DNA from 2 places in the Cellulosimicrobium sp. GQ32 genome. Region 1 is predicted to be linked to the other one. Evidence: predicted binding sites of a transcription regulator. Region 1 holds the regulator's gene; the other holds the start of a gene.
What was found. Region 1 encodes Rex, which represses fermentation and respiration genes when NADH is low (regulators of the CRP and FNR family bind a similar motif). Its sites were predicted from a motif close to CTTGTGAANNNNTTCACAAG; they were not measured.
Positions count from the first base shown of each region.

Region 2: a site for Rex is predicted at 3,171-3,190, ahead of adhE (bifunctional acetaldehyde-CoA/alcohol dehydrogenase). Genes of this name have one in related genera too.

Region 1 is NZ_JCAXEP010000001.1:46,756-53,993, forward strand. Features, by position in the region: gene AC6CH9_RS00225 (MarR family winged helix-turn-helix transcriptional regulator) at 1-333, opposite strand, end outside; gene AC6CH9_RS00230 (YceI family protein) at 505-1,056, shown strand; gene AC6CH9_RS00235 (redox-sensing transcriptional repressor Rex) at 1,163-1,837, opposite strand; gene AC6CH9_RS00240 (glutaredoxin family protein) at 1,896-2,189, opposite strand; gene AC6CH9_RS00245 (HAD family hydrolase) at 2,250-3,131, shown strand; gene AC6CH9_RS00250 (30S ribosomal protein bS22) at 3,654-3,752, opposite strand; gene AC6CH9_RS00255 (acetoin utilization protein AcuC) at 3,974-5,203, opposite strand; gene AC6CH9_RS00260 (TrkH family potassium uptake protein) at 5,370-6,746, shown strand; gene AC6CH9_RS00265 (potassium channel family protein) at 6,888-7,238, shown strand, end outside.
Region 2 is NZ_JCAXEP010000004.1:46,810-54,047, forward strand. Features, by position in the region: gene AC6CH9_RS08390 (helix-turn-helix domain-containing protein) at 1-123, opposite strand, end outside; gene adhE (bifunctional acetaldehyde-CoA/alcohol dehydrogenase) at 306-3,080, opposite strand; gene AC6CH9_RS08400 (prolyl oligopeptidase family serine peptidase) at 3,290-5,518, shown strand; gene AC6CH9_RS08405 (glycoside hydrolase family 65 protein) at 6,409-7,238, opposite strand, start outside.

The DNA.
Region 1 (7,238 bases):
CGCCGAGCGCTGGACCAGCCCGCGCGCCTCCATGCGCGCCACGGTGTGGGTGACGCGGCTGCGGGAGCGCGCGAGCCCGTCGGCGAGCGCGGACATGCGCAGCGTGTGGTCGGGGCTCTCCGAGAGGCGCACGAGGAGCTCGTACTCGTTGAGCGAGACCTCCGACCGCTCCTCGTGGTCGCGCCCCAGCGACTCGATGAAGCGCACGGTCCCGTCGAGGTAGGCGCGCCACAGGCGCTGCTGCTCGGCGTCGAGCCAGCGAGGCTGCTCGCTCGCGGTCGCGGCGGTGCTTCCGGTCGTCGTCGGCTGGGCGTCGACGTCGTTGCTGGTCATAGGTCCTCGGGCGCTCGCGGACGGGGTCGGTTCGGGGGCGGAACCTCGCGGAACATTCTTCCACCCCACCGGGAATAGACGGATCACCCCCTGCTGTTGATACGCTCGTACGAAGTTGAACCTTCAACCAAGTCCGGTCCCCCGGGACCCACGACCCCCTCAGGAGCACCCATGGCCACGCCGCTGCCCGCCGGACTCAACGCCGGTACCTACGCCCTCGACTCGTCCCACTCGCAGGCGGCCTTCACGGTCCGCCACGCCGGCATCTCCAAGGTGCGCGGCACGCTCGCCATCACGGCCGGCACCATCACCGTGGGCGACGACCTCGAGTCGACCTCCGTGACCGCCGAGCTCGACGCGGCGTCCGTGAGCACGGGCGACGCGAACCGCGACAACCACCTGCGCAGCGCGGACTTCTGGGACGCCGAGAACAAGCCGACGTGGAGCTTCGCGTCGACCAGCATCTCCGGCGACGGCGACGACTACGTCGTGGCGGGCGACCTGACCATCAACGGCGTGACCAAGCCGGTCGAGCTCGAGACCGAGTTCGCGGGCACCGCGACCGACCCGTTCGGCAACGCGCGCGCCGGGTTCGAGGCGACGACCGAGATCTCCCGCAAGGAGTTCGGCCTGACCTGGAACGCCGCGCTCGAGACCGGCGGCGTGCTCGTCGGCGACAAGATCAAGATCGCGCTCGACGTCTCGGCCATCAAGCAGGGCTGACGACCGACTCCCGGGACCCTTCCCGGGACCTTCCCCGGAACACTGCACCCACCGGCAGGGGTGCCGCCCGAGGGGCCGCGTGCACCAGCACGCGGCCCCTCGTCGTTCAGCGGTCCTGGGCCGCCGCGAGCGCGCGGGCCTGGGAGTGGAACGCGAGGATCTGGAGCTCGCTGCCGACGTCCACACCGCGCACGTCGACGTCCGCGGGCACCTGGAGCGCGCGCGGCGCGAAGTTGAGGATCTCCCGCACGCCGGCCGCGACGACGCGGTCCGCCACGGACTGCGCGTGCGCCGCGGGCGTCGCGAGGACCACGATCGACACCTTCTCGCGCGCCACGACCTCCTCGAGCACGTCGACGTGCTCGACGACGAGACCCGCCGCCCGCGTCCCGACGACGTCCGGTGACGCGTCGAGGAGAGCCGCGACGTGGAAGCCGCGCTGCTCGTAGCCCGAGTAGTTCGCGAGCGCGTGCCCCAGGTTGCCGATCCCGACGATCGCGATGCGGTGCTCGTCCACGAGCCCCAGCGCCTCGGTGATGTACTGCGCGAGCGAGTCGACGTCGTAGCCGACGCCGCGCGTGCCGAACGAGCCCAGGAACGACAGGTCCTTGCGGAGCTGCGCCGGACCGACCCCGGAGAGCTCCGCGAGCTCGACCGACGACGTCGTCGCCACTCCCCGCGCCACGAGGTCCCGCAGCGCCCGTAGGTAGGACGGGAGCCGCGCCACCGTCGCGCTCGGGATACCCGGCGCCGTCACCTCACCGACTACCTGCTCAGCCACCCGTCACCCCGTCGTCCTGGGACCGTCCTCGTCGACGGTCGCGCTCCACCGGGAGGAATCATCCCAGGTCCGCGCGCGCCGTCGAAATCCGACCCACCGCGCGAGCGAGCCGACGCGCGTCGACCCGCCAGAACCCCTGCTGGACGCCGCCGACCGTCACGACCGGGACGTACTCGCCGTACTGCTCGCGCAGCGCCGGGTCCGCGCCCGGCGCGTCCACGTCCACCTCGGCCCACGCGACCCCCGCCTCGGCGCACACCGCCTCGACGACCGCGCGCGCGTCGTCGCACAGGTGACACCCCGCGCGGCCGTAGAGGAGGACGGGAGGAGCCGGGGTGTCGGAGGTGCTCACGCCTCCCAGGGTACGAGGGGCCGCCCCCGGACCGGTCCGACGAACGCCTAGAGTGGGGCTATGGCGACGTCTTCCGGTCCGGGCCCCGTCCCGACCCCCGGGTCGACGGACCCCGAGGACGCACCCGCCGCGCGGCGCACCTCGCCCGCCCCCGCGCACCGCACCGCCGCGTTCTTCGACGTCGACAACACGATCATCCGTGGCGCGTCGTCGTTCCACCTCGCCCGCGCCCTGTACCAGCGCGAGTTCTTCTCGACGCTCGACATCGTGCGCTTCGCCGTGCACCAGGCGCGCTACCTCATGTTCGGCGAGAACAAGCAGCAGATCGACCGCATCCGGTCGCGCGCGCTCGCGCTCATCGCGGGGCGCTCCGTCGCCGAGGTCACGGCCATCGGCGAGGAGGTCTACGACACGGTCCTCTCGCTGCGCATCTATCCCGGCACCCGCCGCCTGCTCGACGAGCACCTCGCCGCGGGGCACCAGGTGTGGCTCGTCTCCGCGACCCCGGTCGAGATCGGCGAGCTCATCGCCCGTCGCCTCGGCACGACCGGCGCGCTCGGCACCGTCGCGGAGCACGAGGACGGCTTCTACACGGGGCGCCTCGTCGGCGACATGATGCACGGCCGCGCCAAGGCCGCCGGGGTGCGCGCGCTCGCCGAGCGCGAGGACATCGACCTCGCGGCGTCCTACGCCTACGGCGACTCGCTCAACGACGTCACGATGATGGAGACGGTCGGGCACCCCTGCCCCATCAACCCCGACGCGCGGCTGCGCCGGCACGCGCAGGACGTCGGCTGGCCCATCCGCGAGTTCCGCGGCCGGCGTCGTCGCGTCGCCCGCAGCAGCGTCCGCACCGCGAGCTGGGCGGGCGCCGCCTGGGCCGCGGCCCTCGTCCTGCGCTCGGTCCGCCGCGCCGTCGACCGCCGCATCGCCCGCCTCTGACCACCCCGCTCCCCCGAGCCAGCGCCCTCACCCCAACAAGGGAGAACCCTGGTCACGCGAGGTAGAGGCCTGGTAGTCCGAGGTAGAGCCCTGGTCAGCCGAGGTAGAGGCCTGGCCCGGCGAGGTAGAGGCCTGGTCCGGCGAGGTAGAGGCCTGGTTCTTGTGACCGACGGCGTGGGACTGGGTGGGGTGGACGGGGTCTCACCCGGGTCGTCGCGCGCCTCGGGCCACTGCTCGCGGGCTACCTCCCCCGTACCGCCAGGGTCTGGGGAGGCGCGACCGACCCCGGGAGGCGACCCACCGTCGTCGGGCACGACGGGGGCTCCACGTCAGCCAACCACGGCTCTACCTCGGCCAACCACGGCTCTACCTCGGCCAACCACGGCTCTACCTCGGCCAACCACGGCTCTACCCCGCGCTCCCAGGGGTCGACCTCGGTGACCGCCGGAGACACGTCGAGCCCGGTCCCCTCGGGAGGGGCCGGGCTCGACGGCGGGTCGGCGCGTCAGGACGCGCGCGACGTCACTTCTTGTTACGACGCTGGTGACGCGTCTTGCGAAGCAGCTTGCGGTGCTTCTTCTTGGCCATGCGCTTGCGGCGCTTCTTGATGACGGAGCCCATACGGTCCTCGCAATGCTCGAGCGGCGTGTCGGTCGGCGACCGGTCGACCGGCCGCGTGTGGTCCACGGTTGATCGGGGCGCCCGGCGACCACGAGGGCGCCGCGAGCCGACCAACACGAGAGAAATCCGCCCCCTAGACTACCCGCTCGCGCTCGCGCCCCGGTACGCCGCAGCCCGTGGGTGCCCGCAGCGCTCCCGGGAGGGGCCGCCCGCCACCGACCTCAGTCGAAGTGCGGGTCCAGGCCGAGGAGCGGGAAGACGGCGCGACGCGTGGCCGCGACGGCGCGGTCGACGTCGTCGTCCGGGTCGTAGCCGCTGCTCCAGCGCCGCACGTCGACCGGCGGGCCGAACGCGAGCGGCGCGTCGAACCCCGCGACCTCGGCGACGCGCGCGCGCCACTCCTCCGGCAGCGGCTCGCCTGCCGTCACGGGCCGGTGCACGACCTCCCCCACGACGGCCGACCACACGAGCGGGACGACGCGCGCGATCGCGTACCCGCCGCCGCCGAGCGCGAGCCACCGGCCGTCGGCGAGCTCGTGCGCGAGGTCGTGCACCCACCCGAGGGCGGTGCGCTGCGCGTCGACTGACACGTCGAGGTCGGACAACGGGTCCTCGCCGTGCGCGTCGCACCCGTGCTGGGTGACGAGCGCCTCGGGGCGGAACGCGCGCAGCACGGGCGGCACGACGGCGTCGACCGCGCGCAGCCAGCGGGCACCGTCGGTGCGGCGCGGGAGCGCGACGTTGACCGCCGTCCCCTCGGCACCGGGTCCGCCGACGTCGGTCGGGTGACCCGTCCCGGGGAAGAGCGTCGCGCCGCTCTGGTGGACGGAGACCGTGAGGACGCGCGGGTCGTCCCAGAACGCCTCCTCCACCCCGTCGCCGTGGTGCGCGTCGAGGTCCACGTAGGCGACGCGCGCGACGCCGTCGTCCAGCAGGCGGCGGATCGCGACGGCCGCGTCGTTGTAGACGCAGAAGCCCGACGCCGCGCCCGCCTTGGCGTGGTGCATGCCCCCCGCGACGTTCACTCCGTGCGCGACGCGGCCGGCGGCGATCTGGCCCGCCGCCTCGTACGAGCCCGCGACGATCCGGGCGGCCGCCTCGTGCATCCCGGGGAAGACCGGGTCGTCCTCGGTGCCGAGCCCTCGGGCCGGGTCGGGCGTCCCGTGCTCGGACGCCGCGCGCACGGCCGCGACGTACTCGGGGTCGTGCACGAGCTCCAGCACGTCGTCGCTCGCGGGCTCGGGTCGCAGCACCGCGGGCGCCGCGTCGCCGTCGAGCAGACCGAGCGCGCGCACCAGACCCATCGTCAGGTCGAGCCGCGCGGGGGCCATGGGGTGGCCGTGGCCGAAGTCGTAGCCGAGGAGCTCGGGGCTCCACACGACGCAGGATCCGGGCGCCGCGGCGCCCGCACCGGTCGGGGCGGGCGACGACGTGGGGTCGGTCGTGGGCATGGCTCACGGTAGCGCCCGACGGCGCGCGCCCGCCCCGACGGACCGGTCACCGGACCCCGGTGCGGCGCGGGGGCACCGGAAGCGGCATGATGTCCCGGCGCCGGAGCGGCGACATGACGGGCCACCGGGCCCGTGGCAGAGTGACGCGAGTGGTGAGGGAGGCTCCATGCCGACGAGCATGACCGGGCGCCTGTTCAAGGGGCGGGAGATCGTCGACCGCCTCGCCCGGCAGTCGCCCGCACGCCTCGCGGTCACGGTCTTCGCCGCCGTCATCGCCGTCTTCACCGCCCTGCTCATGGCGCCCTGGGCGACCGCGAGCGGACGGGCGGCACCCTTCGTCGACGCGCTGTTCACCGCGACGTCCGCGGTGTGCGTGACGGGCCTCGTCGTCGTCCCGACCGGGACGTACTGGTCGACGTACGGGCAGGTCGTCATCCTGCTCGGCATCAAGATCGGCGGCCTGGGCGTGATGACGCTCGCGTCGATCCTCGGCATGGCCGTGTCGCGGCGCATCGGCCTCACGCAGAAGCTCCTCACGGCGTCCGAGACCAAGACGACCCGGCTCGGCGAGGTCGGCTCGCTCGTGCGGGTCGTCATCATCACCTCGACGTCGCTCGAGCTGCTCATCGCGCTGCTCCTCCTCCCCCGCTTCATCGTCCTCGAGGAGACGTTCGGGGAGGCCGCCTGGCACGGGATCTTCTACGGCATCTCGGCGTTCAACAACGCCGGCTTCATCCCCACCGAGCAGGGGCTCGCGCCCTACGTGGGCGACTGGATGCTGTGCCTGCCGATCATCCTCGGCGTGTTCATCGGCTCCCTCGGCTTCCCCGTGATCCTCAACGTCATGCGCAACCGCAAGCGGGTCGCGAAGTGGAGCCTGCACACCAAGCTCACGCTCACCACGAGCGCCGCCCTCGTCGTCGTCGGCACGGTCCTCTTCGCGGCCGTCGAGTGGACGAACCAGCGCACGCTCGGACCGCTCGCGTTCGGGGAGAAGCTCCTCGCCTCGCTCTTCGCGGGCGTCATGCCACGCTCGGGCGGCTTCTCCACCGTCGACACCGGCGGCATGCACGAGGCGAGCTGGCTCATCACCGACGCCCTCATGTTCGTCGGCGGCGGCTCCGCGTCGACCGCGGGCGGCATCAAGGTCACGACGCTCGCCGTCATGCTCATCGCGATCGTGTCCGAGGCGCGCGGCGACCGGGACATGGACGCCTTCGGGCGCCGCATCCCGCGGGACACGCTGCGGCTCGCCGTCGCCGTGTCCTTCGTCGGCGCGACCGCGGTCCTGCTGTCGAGCCTGCTCCTGCTGGAGATCACGGGCGAGACGCTCGACGTCATCCTCTTCGAGACGATCTCCGCGTTCGCGACGGTCGGCCTCAGCACCGGCATCACGCCCGACCTCCCCGACGCGGGCAAGTACGTGCTCGTCGCGCTCATGTTCGTCGGCCGCACGGGCACCATGACGTTCGCCGCCGCTCTCGCGCTGCGCGACCGTCGCCGCATCGTGCGCTACCCCGAGGAGCGCCCCATCATCGGGTGAGCGACCCGCCCCGGCGACGCGCGCGACGTCGGGCACCAGCACCGACTCTCCGGACCGACGAAAGGCCCTACCGTGACCGACCCCTTCACCCGCGCCGCCGACGGGAAGGAAGCCCTGCCCGTGGACCCGGTGGCGCAGCGCATCGTCGAGCGTGGCCGCGCCGAGCGCTCCCGCCGCGACGAGGCGAAGGCGCCGCGCAAGGACGCCGGCGTGCTCGTCATCGGCCTCGGACGCTTCGGTACGGCCATCGCCGCCACGCTCGACCGCCTCGGCCAGGACGTGCTGGCCGTCGAGCGCGACCCCGAGCTCGTCGCCCAGTGGAGCGGACAGCTCCCCCTCGTCGAGGCCGACGCGTCGAACCCCGTCGCCCTCGAGCAGCTCGGCGCGCGCGACTTCCCCGTCGCGGTCGTCGGCGTGGGCACCTCGCTCGAGGCGAGCGTGCTCATCACCGGCAACCTCGTGGACATGGGCACGCCGCAGATCTGGGCCAAG
Region 2 (7,238 bases), on a different contig from region 1:
GATCCCGCCCATGTAGGTGCGGTGCACCCCCAGGAACTCGGCGAAGTCCTCCTGGCTCATCCCTCTGCGGACCCGGAGGGCTCGCAGGTTCTCACCCAACGCACGCTGAAGATCTCCTTGCACGCGTGCAACCGTCGCCCAGCGCTACTCCTCGGTCTACAGACTTATGGGTATCAACCTGCTCCCGAACGACTCCTCACGCTACCTATAGATAGCACATGTCGAGCGGCCGCGAGCGCGACGGAGCCCGACGGCGGAAAGGGGACTCGCGCCGTCGGGCTCCGGGTTCGTGGGGCCGGGAAGGGTCAGCCGGCCGCCACGGTCTCGGCAGGCGGGGTCGCCGCCTGCCCGTCCTTGGCAGGCGGGGCGGCCGCCTGCCGGTCCTCGGCGCTCGCGGCCTCGTGGGCCGCGAGACGCTCCGCGCGCACGACCTCGCGGCTGCTGCCGCGGTAGGCCGCGACGAGGATGTCGCGCATGTCCTCCAGGACGGGCATCCGCGGGTTCGCGGGGGCGCACTGGTCCTCGAACGACCGGAGCGCGAGGTCGTCCAGGCGGCTCAGGAACGCCGTCTCGTCGACTCCCTGTGCGGCGAACGTGGGCTCGATGCCCACCTTGGCGCGCAGCTCCTCGACCGCCTTCGCGTACGACTCGACGCCCTCCTCCGGGGTGGCGGCCGGCAGACCGAGGTGCTTCGCGATCTCCTGGAACCGCTCGGGCGCCACGTAGCGCTCGTACTTGGGCCAGCTCGTGAGCTTGGTGGGCACCTGTCCGTTGTAGCGGATCACGTGCGGCAGGAGCACCGCGTTGGTGCGCCCGTGCACGAGGTGGAACGTCGAGCCCACGGTGTGTGCCATGGCGTGCACGATGCCGAGCATCGCCGAGCCGAACGCCATGCCCGCGATGGTCGCCGCGTTGTGCATCTTCTCGCGCGCCTTCGGGGCCGCCGCCCCCTGCGTGACCGAGTCCTCGATGTGCTCGAAGACCATCTTGATGGCCTGGAGGCACAGCCCGTCGGTGAAGTCGTTCGCGTAGACGGAGACGAACGCCTCGGTCGCGTGCGTGAGGGCGTCGAAGCCCGAGTCGGCCGCGAGCTTGGCGGGCATGGTGTCCGTCAGGACGGGGTCGACGATCGCGACGGTCGGGGTCAGCGCGTAGTCCGCGAGCGGGTACTTGAACCCCGTCTCCGGGTCGGTGATGACCGCGAACGGCGTCACCTCCGCGCCGGTGCCCGACGACGTCGGGATGCACACGAGCTTCGCCCTGCCCCCGAGCTCGGGGAACTTGTACGCGCGCTTGCGGACGTCGAAGAACTTCTCGCGCATGTCGGAGAACTCGATCTCCGGGTGCTCGTACCGCAGCCACATGACCTTGGCGGCATCCATGGGCGAGCCGCCGCCGATCGCGATGATCGTGTCGGGCTCGAAGTCGCGCATCGACTCGGCGCCGCGGTTCACGGTGCCGACGCTCGGCTCCGGCTCGACCGCGTCGATGATCTGGATCGCGACCTTCTCCTCGCGGCGAGCGAGGACGTCGAGCACGCGGTCGACGACGCCGATGCGGCTCATGACCTTGTCGGTGACGATCGTGACGCGGTGCACGTCGCGCATCTGCGCGAGGTACTGGATCGAGTTCGGCTCGAAGTACGTCTTGGCGGGCACCTTGAACCACTGCATGTTGTTGTTGCGCCGCCCGATCCGCTTGACGTTGATGAGGTTGACCGCCGACACGTTGTTCGACACCGAGTTCGCGCCGTAGCTGCCGCACCCGAGCGTGAGCGACGGGAGCAGCGCGTTGTAGATGTCGCCGATGCCGCCGAGCGACGTCGGGCTGTTCCACAGCACGCGCACGGCCTTGACCCGCGAGCCGTAGCGCTCGACGAGCTCCTGGTCGGCCGTGTGGATGGCGGCCGAGTGGCCCAGGCCGTCGAGCTCGACCATGCGCTCCGCCAGGCGGACGCCGTGCTCGGTGTCGCGCGCGCGCAGCACGGCGAGGACGGGCGTGAGCTTCTCGCGGCTCAGCGGCTCGTCCGGGCCGACGTCGTCGATCTCCGCGAGGATGATCGACGTGTCGTCGGGGACCTCGAAGCCGGCCTCGCGCGCGATCCACACGGGCGACTTGCCGACGACCTTCGGGTTGAGCTTGGCACCGGCGCAGTTCGTGCCGTTCGCCTCGACCCCGAAGATCAGGCGCTCGAGCATCGCCTTCTCCGCGGGCGTCGCGCGGTAGGCGTGCAGGCGAGCCAGCTCGCGCATCGCGTCGTCGTAGATCACGTCGTCGAGGATGAGCGCCTGCTCCGACGCGCACACCATGCCGTTGTCGAACGCCTTCGACATGACGACGTCGTTGATCGCACGGCCGAGGTCGGCGCTCTTCTCGACGTAGGCGGGCACGTTGCCCGCGCCGACGCCGAGCGCGGGCTTGCCCGCCGAGTAGGCCGCACGGACCATGCCGTTGCCGCCCGTCGCGAGGATGAGCGCGACGCCCGGGTGGTGCATGAGCGTGTTGGTCGCCTCGATCGACGGGTGCTCGACCCACTGGATGCAGTCCTCGGGCGCGCCGGCCGCCACCGCGGCGTCGCGCACGATGCGGGCCGCCTCGACGGACGAGCGCTGCGCGCTCGGGTGGAACGCGAACACGACGGGGTTGCGCGTCTTGAGCGCGATGAGCGACTTGAAGATCGTGGTCGACGTCGGGTTGGTCACCGGCGTCACCGCGCACACCACGCCGACGGGCTCGGCGATCTCGACGACGCCCGTGAGCTCGTCACGGCCGATGATGCCGACCGTCTTGAGGTTCGCCATCGAGTTGGGCACGTGCTCGCACGCGAAGATGTTCTTGGTCGCCTTGTCCTCGAACACGCCGCGCCCGGTCTCGGCGACGGCCATCTGCGCGAGGTGGCCGTGCTGGTGCAGGCCCGCGACGGACGCCTTGAGGACGATCCGGTCGACGTCCTCCTGCGTGAGGCTCATGTACTGGTCGAGCGCCTTGCGGGCTCGCTCGACGAGGACGTCGATCTCCTGCGTCGTGCGGGTGTCCTCGGTGCGGTTCTCGACCTTCGTGCCGGCGCTCTTCGCGCTCATGCGTCCCCTCCGGTGCCCGGTCGGGGCCGGGCGTCGGGCCGCGGGTGCTGCCAGGGCCGGATTGCCCCGGCTCCTTCAGCGGTCTCTCTACTTGTGAATGTTTTCACAAGGCACCCGGTCGGACAAGGCCCGGCGACCGTTCGAGGCCCAAGGTCCCGGCCCCCTGGTGACCTCCGCACCACCGCCCGCGCGCCGTAGGGTGGGGGACCATGACCGCCGAGCAGACGACGAGCCCTGCGCCCGCGCCACAGAACCCCGCCGAGACCGCGCTCCCCGACGACGGCGCGCCCCACGACCCGTACCTCTGGCTCGAGGCCGTCGAGGGCGACGAGGCCCTCGCCTGGGTCCGCGCGCGCAACGCCGAGGTCGCCGACACGCTCGAGGCCGCCGACGAGTTCGCCACGACCGAGCGCGCGATCCGTGAGGTGCTCGACTCCGACGCCAAGATCCCCGAGGTCTCCAAGATCGGGGACCGGTACTACAACTTCTGGCGCGACGCGCACCACGAGCGCGGCGTGTGGCGCCGCACGACCCTCGAGTCCTACCGCACGGACGACCCCGAGTGGGAGACCGTGCTCGACCTCGACGCGCTCGCCGCGGCCGAGGGCGAGTCGTGGGTCTGGCACGGCGCGAGCGTCCTGCGCCCGACGCCCGAGCAGCTCGACGCGGGCGCGCCGTGGCGCCACGCGCTCGTCGAGCTCTCCCCCGGCGGCTCCGACGCCGACGTCACGCGCGAGTTCGACCTCGTCGAGAAGCGGTTCGTCGCGCCGGAGGACGGCGGCTTCCACCGCGCCGAGGCCAAGGGCTCGCTCGGCTGGGTCGACGCCGACACCGTCTACGTCTTCACCGACTTCGGCGAGGGCACGCTCACGCCGTCCGGGTACCCGCGCGTGGTCAAGCGCTGGACGCGCGGCACCCCGCTCGACGCCGCGGTGCCCGTCTACGAGGGCACCGACGAGGACATGTACATCTCCGCCTGGCGCTCCCACACGCCCGGGTTCGAGCGCGACTTCGTCCACCGCTCCAAGGCGTTCTACTCCGACGAGCTCTACCTCGCCGAGCGCACCGGCACGCCCGAGCAGCGCCTCACGAAGATCGACGTGCCCGACTCCGCCGAGGTCGGCGTGCGGCGCGAGTGGCTGCTCGTCGAGCTGCGCGACGACTGGACGGTCGGCGGCACCACGTACCGCGCCGGGTCGCTCCTCGCGGCCCGGTTCGACGACTTCCTCGCGGGCGACCGCGGCTTCACCGTGCTCTTCGAGCCCACAGCGACGACGTCTCTCGCCGGCGCCACGTGGACGCGTCACCACCTCGTGGTCAACGTGCTCGACGACGTGAAGAACCGCCTGCACGTGCTGACGCCTCCGGACGCCTCTGCCCCCGGGGGCGCGGGGACCGCCGTCGGGCAGGAGACCGCCGACGCGCCATGGGTGCGCTCCGAGATCCCGGGCCTGCCGGAGCTCGGCACGGTCGCCGTCGGGGCGGTCGACCCCGTCGACACCGACGACCTGTGGCTCGTCACGACCGACTACCTCACGCCGACGACGCTCTCGCTCCTGTCGCTCGGCGAGCACCCGGGCGACGCGGGCGCGCCCGAGGTCGTCAAGTCCAACCCCGCGTTCTTCGACGCCGACGGCATGACCGTCGCCCAGCACTTCGCCACGTCCGACGACGGCACGCGCGTGCCGTACTTCGTCGTGGGTCGCGCGGACCTCGTCGAGGGCGCGGGCGACGGCGTCACCGGGACCGCACCGACCCTGCTGTACGGGTACGGCGGCTTCGAGATCTCGTTGACCCCCGCATACTCCGGCGCGCTCGGCCGCGCGTGGCTGTCGCAGGGCGGCGTCTACGTCGTCGCGAACATCCGCGGCGGCGGCGAGTACGGTCCGGCCTGGCACCAGGCCGCGCTCAAGGCGAACCGGCACCGGGCGTACGAGGACTTCGCCGCCGTCGCGCGCGACCTCGTGGCCCGCGGGATCACGACCCACGAGCACCTCGGCATGGAGGGTCGCTCCAACGGCGGCCTCCTCGCGGGCAACATGCTCACGCAGTACCCCGAGCTCTTCGGCGCCGTGATCGTCGGCGTCCCCCTGCTCGACATGCGCCGGTACACGAAGCTCCTCGCCGGGGCGTCGTGGGCCGCGGAGTACGGCGACCCGGACGACCCGGAGCAGTGGGAGTTCCTCCGCACGTTCTCGCCGTACCACCTGTTCGACGCCGAGCGCGAGTACCCGCCCGTGCTCTTCACGACGTCGACCAAGGACGACCGCGTCCACCCCGGCCACGCGCGCAAGCTCGCCGCGAAGATGCTGGGCGAGGGCAAGGACGTCACCTACTACGAGAACATCGAGGGCGGTCACGGCGGCGCGGCGAACAACGCCCAGGCCGCGCACATGGCCGCGGTGCACTACCGCTTCCTCGCCGAGCGCCTCGGCTGACGTCTGCTCAGGAGTCGTCGTCCACGTCGACGGGGACCAGCACCACCTCGTCGGCGTGGATCACGATCTTCTCGTCCGGGCACACCGGCCCGTCCACGACCTCCTCGTCCCCGGACACCCGCACGACGCCGACAGCAGCGCCCCGACGCAGACGGCGGCGACCACGACGGCCCCCACACGCGCGTACCTCGTCCGACCACCCATCTCGTCCCCCCGAATCGTCCGACTGCCCGCTCCGTCGGCAACCTACCGCCGTAGGCCCGCTACGCCCCCGGGCGACGGAGGTTCCGCGACATTCCCGCGCCTGCCCCGTCCTGCCGAGGTAGAGCCGTGGTCTGCCGAGGTAAGCCATGGTTCGCCGAGGTCGGACTCTGGTCGGCCGAGACAGAACCGTGGCCACCGTGCCTGACGGCGATCCGTCGCTTGTCCGCCGTCCCCGCCCAGCGTGCTCGTGCCCGACGACGGTCGGACACCCGCCGTCGTCGGCGTCGCCACCCGGAGGTGACGGAGTCGCGGATGGCGACCTGGTCCCTCGGCGAGGCCCGGAGCGGCGAGGCTCCCGAAGCTGACCGACACTGCGGGCAGTCGCCCCGGGGTGAGCGACGACGAGGGCGAGACGCCGTAGGGCGGGGTGGGTGGTGGTGCCGCGTCGTGGCGGGCCTGGCGGGAGCCGCGAGGAACGAGCGGCGGATGGTAGACGCGGCACCACCACCCACCCCGACCACCCAAGGTGACCACGCGCCGTCGGGCACAAGAACCACGGCTCTACCTCGGCGGACCACGGCTCTACCTCGGCGGACCACGGCTCTACCTCGGCGGACCACGGCTCTACCTCGGCGGACCACGGCTCTAATTCGGCAGGCCCGGGTCTCACCTCGGCAGGCGTGCGGTCAGGAGTGCGGGACCGTCGCGGTGATGAGGGTGCCGTCGTCGCGGCGGTTGCCGGAGAGCGCGCGCAGGCTCGGGCGGCCGGGCCTCACCGGGCCCTGGCCGTCGAGCGCGACGCGCGCGACCTCGCCCGGGACGACCTTGACACGCTCGCCGCGCACGGTGACCTGCGCGCCGTCGCCGGTCTCGGCGTCCAGCTCGATCGCGTCGGGGAGCACGGTGACGCGCAGGCGCGAGCCGTTCCACTGGACCCGGAACGTCAGCGACTCCCAGTCCTGGGGAAGGCGCGGGTCGAAGCTCAGCTCGCCGTCGGAGTCGCGCATGCCGCCGAACCCGCACACGAGCGCGGACCACGTGCCGCCCGCGGAGGCGACGTGCACGCCGTCGGCCGCGTTCGCGTGGAGGTTCGCGAGGTCGACGAACAGCGACGACACGAAGTACTCGAGCGCGAGCTCGTGGTACCCGACCTCCGCCGCGACGATCGACTGGACGACGCCGGACAGCGTCGAGTCGCCCGTGGTCAACGGGTCGTAGTACTCGAAGTCGGCGAGCTTCTCCTCTGCGGTGAAGTGCTGGCCCTGGAGGAACAGCGCGAGCACCACGTCGGCCTGCTTGAGCACCTGGTAGCGGTAGATGACGAGCGGGTGGTAGTGCAGCAGGAGGGGGCGCTTGTTCGCGGGGGTGTGCGCGAGGTCCCAGATCTCGCGCTCGAGGAAGTGCGAGTCCTGCGGGTGGATGCCGATGCTCTCGGCGTACGGGATCGACATGTGGTCGGCCGCACGGACCCACTCCGCCGCCTCGTACGCGCCGAGCCCGAGCCGGTCCACGAGCA